One region of the Ruegeria sp. C11 genome, then DNA from elsewhere that is predicted to be linked to it. Evidence: riboswitches for the same ligand, from Rfam matches in the RefSeq annotation. Region 1 holds a riboswitch; each other region holds the start of a gene.

Region 1 (3,241 bases):
TGTTCAGATCATGAACGGTCAGATCGACCCCATTGCGCAACAGCGAACCCGAAAGCTTGCCGCCCACGTTTCCCAAACCTATGAAGCCAACTTTCATGCCTATTCCTCCCAGAGTGGCCATTTGCGCATTCGCGATTCACACGCGGATTATCAATGCTGGATAAGGGCAACAGAAACGAATAATAACAGTCGCAATCATAAAATTTTTTTGGTGATAAATGGACCGCCTCCCAAATCCGGCCTGGTTGCGCAGTTTCGAATCCGCCGCGCGCCATCTGAACTTTACTGTCGCCGCGCAGGAACTGGGCCTGACGCAAACAGCGGTTTCACTGCACATAAGGTCGCTTGAGGCTGAACTTGGGGAAAAACTGTTCACTCGCAATGCACGCCGACTGGACCTGACTGAACTGGGACAGTCCTATGCGCTGACTGTCCGGCGGGCGCTGTCCGACATCGCACTGAGCACCAACAGTCTGTTTGGCCCGGCGACCCGGCAAAGCCTGACCATCAGGGCGGCCATTTCAACCGCCACCTATTGGATTGCAGCCGAGTTGCCTGAGTTCTGTCGCCAGTTCCCTGACATTCCCGTGCGCCTTGTGTCCCATATCTGGAATGACAGCGTTGCTCCGGGGGACGTGGATGTAGAAATTCGGCTGGGATATGGCGACTGGCCCGGCGTGATTGCCGAAAAGCTCTGCTCTGAAACCATTGTGCCTGTTTGTCGTGCTGGTGACCCGCTCCCCGGGCTCAAAGACCTGCGAAACGGACCTCTGGTTCATATTCTGGGATATGAGGATAACTGGGCAAGATATTTCGAGGCCAATGGCCTCGCCGTTGCCGAGAATTCGGCCCGTCATTCTGTGGACACGACGGTGGCCGCGCTGCAATTGGTGATGGCAGGCGCGGGTTATGCCACCGTTCTAACCCGGTTTGCCCGCAACGCCATCACGCAGGGCGCGCCGCTGCAATTGGTGGGGCCGCCGATTCCATTTGCCCAGTCACATTACCTGATCCGCGCGACAACGGGGTCGCAGCCGTCCACTCCTGCGCGGCTGTTCGAGGCATGGTTGCAGGAGCGTTTGGCGACCCATGACGCTGACTGACTGCCTCAAGTCGCTTTTCGGATGCGGCGTGTCACAAGGGCGCCAGTACGCTTGACAAGCCCCCTGCCCGTGCCGCATGTCGCATGCGTTGGTGTCCATTTTTAAATGGATGAAAAGGGAATGCGTCAGCGGTTTTCCGTCAAACGCAGCCGCCCCCGCGACCGTGACCGGAGAGGGTGCCCAAAGCCACTGGCCCGCAAGGCCGGGAAGGCGGGACATCTGCCAGAGCCAGAGCTCTGACATCCGCAAGCCGGGAGACCTGCCAGCAGCCGTAGATGTAACCGGGCGGGGTGTTCCGGTGCCGGGTCCATGTCGTGATACGTGGCCCGCATGAAACCCCGTCCCCCGCGAAGAGGATTTGGGGGGATGAGAGACATGACCGAGACCGCGCCAGTCGAGCTGCTGGTCTGCACCACGTGCCGTCGTGGGCTGCCTATCGAGGACGACGCGAAGCGCCCTGGCACCTTGCTGCACAAAGCGCTGGAACAGGCCGAGCTGCCTGACGGAGTAAACCTCAAAGCGGTGGAATGTCTGTCGAACTGCGATCAGGGCTGTTCCATTGTCCTGCGCGGCGGCCCATCCCGCTGGACTTTTGTCTACGAAAACCTGAACGAAACCGACCACGTCGAAACCATCGTCGAAGGCACCACCAAATATCTTGAGACCGAAGACGGTCTGGTGAAGTGGCGCGAACGTCCTGAACATTTCCGCAAAAACTGTGCGGCCCGCATTCCCCCGATTGGAGCCCTGAAATGAGCAACCTCGAAAAACTCCCCGTTACTGTGATCACCGGCTTTCTGGGCTCGGGCAAAACCACGCTGGTGCGCCACCTGATGCAGAACCCGCAAGGCAAGCGTCTGGCCGTTGTTGTCAACGAATTCGGTGATGTGGGCGTCGATGGTGACATCCTGAAATCCTGCGCGATCCCGGATTGTCCGGCGGAAAACATCATGGAACTGGCCAATGGCTGCATCTGCTGCACCGTGGCCGATGATTTCATCCCGACTATCGAGGCGTTGATGGCGCTGGAGCCACGCCCCGACCACATCCTGATCGAGACCTCCGGCCTCGCGCTGCCCAAGCCGCTGCTGAAGGCGTTTGATTGGCCGGATATCCGTTCGAAAATCACCGTGGACGGCGTGATCGCTCTGGCCGATGCCGAAGCCGTGGCCGCCGGTCGCTTTGCTCCGAATGTCGAAGCTGTGGATGCACAGCGCTTGGCCGATGACTCGATTGACCACGAAACGCCGCTGTCCGAAGTGTTCGAGGACCAGATTTCGTGTGCCGACATTATCCTGCTGACCAAACCCGATCTGGCCGGTCCGGAAGGCGTTGCCAAGGCCAAAGAGATCATTGCAGCTGAGGCTCCGCGCCCCCTGCCCGTCGTCGAGGTGGCCGAAGGTGCCGTTGACGTGCGCGTCGTATTGGGGCTTGAGGCCGCAGCCGAGGATGACATGGACGCCCGTCCGTCGCATCACGACGGCCATCATGATCACGAGCATGACGATTTCGAAAGCATCATCGTTGAACTGCCGGAACAGACCGATCCGGCTCAATTGGTCGCCAATATCGAACGTCTGGCCAACGAGCTGAACATACTGCGCGTCAAAGGTTATGCCGCCGTTCAGGGCAAACCGATGCGCCTGCTGGTGCAGGCCGTTGGCGCACGCGTGCGGCACCAGTATGACCGCCCGTGGGAACCCGGCGAAGAGCGTCGCTCGCGTCTGGTGGTCATTGCCGAGCATGACGACATCAAAGAGGCCCAAATCCGCGATATCCTCGTGGGTGTTGCCGAGGCCGCCGAGTAACCGCACATGCACGTCGTCTTCCGCGAAAGCCACGGGTTAGAAGAAACCGAGACCCCGACCGATCTGGGCCAGAGCCCGGCAGATCTGGTGGTGCTGTCCTTTTCGGACAGCGACCTTGGCGCTTTCGCGGCAGGCTGGCATCGCGGTGGCGGACCCGAGGGGCGGATGCCGACGATGCGGCTGGCCAACCTGACGGCACTGAAGCACCCACTGTCGGTCGATACTTATGTCGAACAGACGCTGGAAGGCGCGAAAGGTATCCTGATCCGCCTGATCGGTGGTGTACCCTACTGGTCCTACGGGGTGCAGCAGGTGCTGGCACTGGCGCAG
Region 2 (3,241 bases), on a different contig from region 1:
TAATATTCGCCGGTCCGGGGGTCAGTTCCTCGTACCGCAGGCCAATCCAGCGCTCGTTCTTCACGGCGTCGGTCTGGGACATCACCGGATGTTCCTGAAGAAACTTGAACGTGTCCGCAGCCCCGTTTCCGGTCTGATAATCCAGCAGCACCAGAAATTCTGGATTCGCGGCGGCCACCGCCTCCCACGAGGTACGGCCCCAGCTGGTGTCCATGTCATGCGTGACATTCTCACCGCCAGCGGCGGCGATCATCGCGTCCGGGATGGCGAATTTGCCCGCGGTAAACGGCGCATCCGCCGGACCGTCCAGCAGGAAGACGCGCGGTTTGGGCAGGTCTGCGGTCTGAGCTTCAAGCGCGTGCAGCTCTTCCTTCCAGCCTGTGACCAGCGCCTCAGCCTTGTCCTCGACATGCATGACCTTACCCAGCCGCAGAACGTCATCGAACAGCAGGCCCATGCTGGCCTCGGGGCGGTCCTTGTCCAGATGCACGCAACTTTCGGTCAGGATCATGGTCTTGATGCCAAAGGGCTCCAGCGTGTCCGGCGTGACGTCACCGCCCGGCTTCATGCCGTAATACCAGCCAGCGAAGAACAGGTCAGGCTCGACGGCCACAAGGTTTTCGACTGTCGGATATTTGGGCGCCAGCTCCGGGATTTCACCGCGCAACTTGTCGAATTCCGGGCTGGTCTTGTACCAGCCGGTGATGCCGGTCAGGCCGACGATCTTCTCCTGCAGACCCAGCGCAAAGGCCATGTCAGTCATGTTCATGTCGTGCACGACCAGCCGTTCAGGCTGAGTTTCGAACACCAGCGGTTCGCCACAGTTGTCAACGCTGACTTCATGCGCGGACACGGCGCCTGCCATGGCTGTGATCAGCGCCATGGACCAGATGTGTTTCATTCGGGAATGCTCCTTGGTTTAGGTTGAGACTGTTATTCTTCGGATATCCAGCGCCGGGATCACGCGGCCTTCGTGGTGAAAGCACAGGTAGTCGACGCCAAACGTGTCGCGGACCCGTTCCGGGGTCAGCACATCGGCCACGGGGCCAAATCCCGTAAGCCGCGTGGATTTAATAAGCGCCACATGGGTGGCGAATTCGGGAATCATCACCAGATCGTGGACGATCATCACCACCGTGATGCCCAGCTCGGCAACCAACGACAGCATCCTCCCCTTGGCATCCGGGTCCAGATGGTTGGTGGGTTCGTCCAGAAACAGCAGTGATGGATTCTGCGCCAAAGCACGGGCGATATGGGCGCGTTGCCGCTCACCCCCGGACAGCATTGCCATCCGTTTGTCTGCCAATGCATTCAGGCCGGTCAGGTTCAGTACCCTTTCCAGTTCTGCTGCGTGTTCTGCAGCCGAACGGTCGGCCCGAATCGGAATCTGACCCATCGCGACGTAATCCCGCAACAAAAGCCTCCCATCGGGAAGCTCTTGCTGGCTGACAACGGCTATCATCCGGGCCCGGTCTTTGGCGGGCATCTGTTTCAGGCTGCGCCCCTTGACCAGAACGTCGCCCAGCACGATCTCAGCCGTCCCGCACAGCAGGTTCAAAAGCGTTGTTTTTCCAGCCCCATTCGGACCGGCAATTGCCAGTATCGCGCCCTCGTCCAACTCAAACGAGGCGTCCTGCAGCAGGACATCACCGTTGAGCGCATAGTATTCGAGGTCTCGCGCAACCAGAAAGGCCGAGGTCGTCATGATGGCTCCTGCAATTGGATCCCAGGCAAACGTGAAAGCGTTTTTGTAAAAAGTGGACCCGGCCGGTCGGTGGCATTGGTCCAGCCATCTGGGCTGTCGTGGTATTGCTGTGCAAATTCGGCCAACGCCTCGATGTCTTCCGCGCTTTCAATGTCGCCGAACAGATACTGAGCTTTGCAGACGGCCTGAAATCCGACAGTTGTTGGCTGCGCGCAACCGGCCATACAGGCAACTGTGCGGATAGCGAATCCCGTCGGCAGCTTTCCGGTCAGCGCATTGCGCATGGCCCCGACAGACAGTGTGCCGCGACAGGTCGAGCAGATCAGAAGGAAATGGTCAGGTGTTTCCGACATTGTCCGCTCCGCTTAAAGCCAAGCGCGGACAGAAGGTGCCGATCATGTAAACACGTGTCAGACGTGCCATCAAAGCCTCCTTCCAGGACGCCCCGCCCCGGGTTGGTTAAACATGCGATGGCAGGTCTCCTGACTTGCGGATCGTCGCTTGGCCTTCCTTCCCGGCCCTTTTGGCCAGTGGTTGTTTGGCGTCGCTCACCGCTTACAGTTGCGGGGGCAGTTACGGACTTGGCACCGACAGGCGGACCGCACCGTATTCCCTTTTCATCCCCTGGGCGTACCATGGGGAACCATCTGTGTCCTGATTGTCCTAGACCGGATGTCTTGTCAATCGGGACCTGAAACAAAACCTCTCGAGCGCAGTTTTTGCATTCGACTTCGTCAAGCCGAGATGAATGAGACACGGACCTCATTCACGTTCGGGACATGAGTTTGAAAACAGTTGATTGCCGGTCACGGGCAAGCGTTCTGGCTTCGGCTTCGCTCAGGGACCGAAGTGTTTCCTCCGCCGTGAGACCTCGGGCCTGCGACTTTGACCAAATGCGTCGCGCGGATGTGGGGGACCATGGCAAGGCTGCTTCGGACAACCAACGCCTTAACGGCGCTGGCAAGCCGTCAAATGCAGCCATTGGATCATCGGAACGCCGCTTGCGTCGTAAACTGCATTGCCCGAGATTCCGACTCATGCTTCGTCTTCCGGGTCGAACACGGGGTCCAGCACCAGTACAAGCCGGGTCTGACCTGTACCCTCAATTGGCGGCGAGCGATGCAACAGCCCGAACGATGGCTGTTCGGGCCACAGCTTCCCCCGCAAGAGAATTGGAGCGCCGGTTTCAACGGTGAACACATGTGCTGGATCCGTTCCATCCTGCGAAATACCGTACTGTGTTCCGGTACCGCGATAAGTGCAAACCAACCGCGCGGTAATCGCATCAATATGAAATTTGCGACAGGCGTTGGTGGTCACAACATCCAACCGCAATCGCAGGTACCTTGCATTCAACAGGTCCGAGAACATGTCAGCCAGGGACACGATATCATCCTGTAACCACCCTCTTTCAGGAGTGTCAGGCAAACCAGACCAGTCGCAGAGGTTCGCCAGGGCATCCCTGACCGCGTTCGACGGCATAATGACCCGACCGCGAGGCAGAACCTCCGGGTCAAGCCCGTTCAGCCAGCTTTG
Region 3 (3,241 bases), on a different contig from region 1:
CTCAGTTCGTGCAGCTGGCATATCGATCAGGGCCCAGTCTGCCATGGTCACTGTGGACGCCTTTAGTGGGCCTGTCTGCGAATGGCCGAAATCACGATAGTCATAGGTCAGGCAGGCCATTCCCTTTTCCGCTGCCAGCCATCGGGCAAAATGCTTGTAATAATCCCTGGGTACACCCGTCGCGCCGTTAAGAACGACCACCACTGAAGGTTCAGATGCCGGTGAATACAGGCGGGCCGAAAGTTCCGCGCCGCCCGATGGAAACCTGAAATCTTCGACTGCTACCGAGTTCTGGCTGTCCAACATCACACACCCCGCCAATCACTGGACCAATCGGTCCATTCAATTCGTTCTGGACCAATCGGTCTAATCTCGTCAATATGCAATTCAAATGACCGAACGTCCGCTTCCGACCAAAGACCGCCTGATCCGCACCGCTGCCGAGCTGTTCCAGCGTTCGGGTTATCATGGCGTTGGTCTGTCTGAATTGCTTATGGCTGCGAATGCGCCCAAGGGTTCGCTTTATCATCACTTTCCGAACGGTAAATCCGATCTGGCGCTTGCTGCCGCGACATGGGCGTCGGATGGCATGCTGCGCCTGATCGCAGCCTCGTTTGAGCCCGCCGGGAACTTTCGAGAAGGTGTTGAGACCCTGTGCCACAAGATCGCGAAACTTTTCGATAAGTCAGGGCATTGGGACACCTGCCCCATCTCGGCAACGCTGTTCGAAGGGCCCGAGAACACCGAATTTCGCGAGCACGCCTATCATCTGTACGAAGGCTGGATGACCGAAGTGAAAGACCACGCAAGGCGCCTGAACGTACCAGACCCCGACCTTCAGGCAGATGCACTGTTCATCCTGCTGCAGGGCGGATGGCAACTGGCGCGCGCCCGGCAGAATTCGGACGTACTGCGCGGACTTCCAAAGATGATGCGGTTCGACGAATTCCGTTGACCCGGGCGCTTCCGTGCGGGTAGCACTTGCGTGATGGTTTCCGTGCCGAATCTTCGGACGGGATGAAAAGGGAACACGGTGCGGTTCAATTGAACCAATGCCGCGACTGCCCCCGCAACTGTAGGCGGAGAGCAATGCCGAAATGCCACTGGCCGAATGGCCGGGAAGGTCGGCAAAGCAATGACCCGCAAGTCAGGAGACCTGCCATCGAAACTGTAACTCGAATTCGGGCGGGGTGTCCGTAATGGGTTTGACGCACAGCGCCGTCTTTCCCCTGATCAACGCCCCATCCGTCGCGCGGAGGGCGCATCATGATTTTGAAAACCGAGACACACGTGCTTTCAGCCACGGTCTGCCAACGTACCGGCGAACCCTGCCCGGCGTTGTTGCACATGGCAAACACTCTTACCAAGGCCGTCACACAGGCTCGCCGGGCAACTTCGGACGGCTTCGAGATCGAGGGTAACATTGAACTTGCACATTGCCCTGGCGGCTGTACGGCGCGGTTTCACGCAAATGGAAGCCGGATTCGCGTGTACTGCGATGTGGATGAAGCAACCGAAACCGCTCAGCTGGACCGCTATGCGGATGTCCTGTTGAATCCGGCCTCAACATCCCTGCCGTCCGGTTGGATCACCAATCCACCCTGCGCGATTCTAGAGGCGACGCCTCGAGCAGCCAACGCCGCCACCTGTGGTCCGACCCACGCTTCGGCTTAAGTCACCGCAAGTTACTGTCAGTGCTGCGCGTGCGCCTGCGCGGGCTTTGTGGCCCAGTCCAACTGCCCTTCGGTCTCGACCGCGCAAGGGCGCACGGCACGCAGGCGGCTCAGCGCCTTTGCGGGTGTTTCGCCGCACTCTACCATCAACCGCAGGGCAACCATGCCCGAGCGGCCGCACCCGCCTTTGCAATGCACCAGCACACGTCCACCACCCGACAACGCCTGCCGGGCAGAGGCGCTAGCATCACGCCATCGCGCGCGAATTTCGGCAGGCGGCGCTCCGAAATCCTCGACTGGCAGATGCACCCAGCGGCTGGCGCGGCTTTGAATGTCGGTGCCAAAATGCCGCGCGCCCTCCTGAATCATCTCAACCTCGGTGGTCATCGAGATCACAAGGCCTGGTTGCCAGTCGGCAATCGTGTTCAAATCTTCGGAATATCTTCCGCCACGTCCCGGCAGCGGGGAAATGGCCAGCGTTCCGCCGCCGACCTGCAAGGCGTATATCACCAGTTCAGACATTTAACTCCCCCCAAACAGACCCTGTCAGTCATGGCCGTCCGGTTACCCACAGCTGTAATTTACCCCGCATCGGGCATTATCCAAATTAATTTCGCAACGACCTGCTGTGGACGCGGGCGGCGGGGGGCTCTACGCTGCGGCTTCAGTACGAATCCGCCAGAGCAGACATGACCGACACCGCATCCACGGCCTATCAGGTCCTTGCCCGAAAATACCGCCCCGAAACCTTTGCCGATCTTGTCGGTCAGGACGCGATGGTGCGGACACTGAAAAATGCCTTCGAAGCCGATCGGATTGCGCAGGCTTTTATCATGACCGGTATTCGGGGCACCGGCAAAACCACCACCGCACGGATCATTGCCAAGGGCATGAACTGCATCGGCCCGGATGGTGAAGGCGGTCCAACGACGGAACCCTGTGGCAAGTGTGAACATTGCACGGCCATCATGGAAGGCCGCCATGTTGATGTCATGGAAATGGATGCGGCCAGCCGCACCGGCGTCAACGATATTCGCGAGATCATCGACTCGGTCCGCTACCGCGCCGCCAGCGCGCGCTATAAAATCTACATCATCGACGAAGTGCACATGCTGTCGACCAGCGCCTTCAACGCGCTGCTCAAAACGCTGGAGGAACCACCCGAGCATGTAAAGTTCATCTTCGCCACCACCGAGATTCGCAAGGTTCCGGTGACGGTTCTGTCCCGCTGCCAGCGCTTTGATCTGCGCAGGATCGAGCCTGAGGACATGCTTGGCCTGTTGCGCAGAATCGCTAGCGCCGAAAGCGCGGAAATCGCCGAAGACGCACTGGCCCTGATCACCCGCGCCGCGGAAGGTTCCGCCCGTGACGCGACATCGCTGCTGGATCAGGCGATTTCTCATGGGGCGGGGGAAACCTCGGCCGATCAGGTACGCGCGATGCTGGGGCTGGCGGACAGAGGGCGCGTACTGGATCTGACTGACATGATCCTGCGCGGCGACGCGGCGGGGGCACTGACCGAACTGGGCGCGCAATATGCCGAAGGGGCCGACCCGCTGGCGGTATTG

What was found. A riboswitch is a leader RNA that binds a small molecule or an ion and turns the genes downstream of it on or off. The one in region 1 is predicted to bind cobalamin.
Region 2: another riboswitch for cobalamin. It lies ahead of ACR0NA_RS18165 (DUF1636 family protein); the one in region 1 lies ahead of ACR0NA_RS02960 (DUF1636 family protein).
Region 3: another riboswitch for cobalamin. It lies ahead of ACR0NA_RS21105 (hypothetical protein); the one in region 1 lies ahead of ACR0NA_RS02960 (DUF1636 family protein).

Annotation. Positions count from the first base shown of each region.
Region 1 covers NZ_JBQFSB010000001.1:579,603-582,843, forward strand. The annotation lists gene ACR0NA_RS02950 (NAD(P)-dependent oxidoreductase) at 1-97, opposite strand, end outside; gene ACR0NA_RS02955 (LysR substrate-binding domain-containing protein) at 219-1,103, shown strand; cobalamin riboswitch at 1,176-1,384, shown strand; gene ACR0NA_RS02960 (DUF1636 family protein) at 1,479-1,859, shown strand; gene cobW (cobalamin biosynthesis protein CobW) at 1,856-2,911, shown strand; gene cobN (cobaltochelatase subunit CobN) at 2,918-3,241, shown strand, end outside.
Region 2 covers NZ_JBQFSB010000011.1:82,440-85,680, reverse strand. The annotation lists gene ACR0NA_RS18175 (ABC transporter substrate-binding protein) at 1-901, opposite strand, end outside; gene ACR0NA_RS18170 (ABC transporter ATP-binding protein) at 920-1,705, opposite strand; gene ACR0NA_RS18165 (DUF1636 family protein) at 1,702-2,058, opposite strand; cobalamin riboswitch at 2,161-2,367, opposite strand; gene ACR0NA_RS18160 (DUF6525 family protein) at 2,472-2,744, opposite strand; gene ACR0NA_RS18155 (DUF1826 domain-containing protein) at 2,741-3,241, opposite strand, start outside.
Region 3 covers NZ_JBQFSB010000017.1:47,359-50,599, forward strand. The annotation lists gene ACR0NA_RS21095 (alpha/beta hydrolase family protein) at 1-306, opposite strand, end outside; gene ACR0NA_RS21100 (TetR/AcrR family transcriptional regulator) at 392-955, shown strand; cobalamin riboswitch at 973-1,178, shown strand; gene ACR0NA_RS21105 (hypothetical protein) at 1,267-1,674, shown strand; gene ACR0NA_RS21110 (protein-tyrosine phosphatase family protein) at 1,692-2,195, opposite strand; gene ACR0NA_RS21115 (DNA polymerase III subunit gamma/tau) at 2,363-3,241, shown strand, end outside.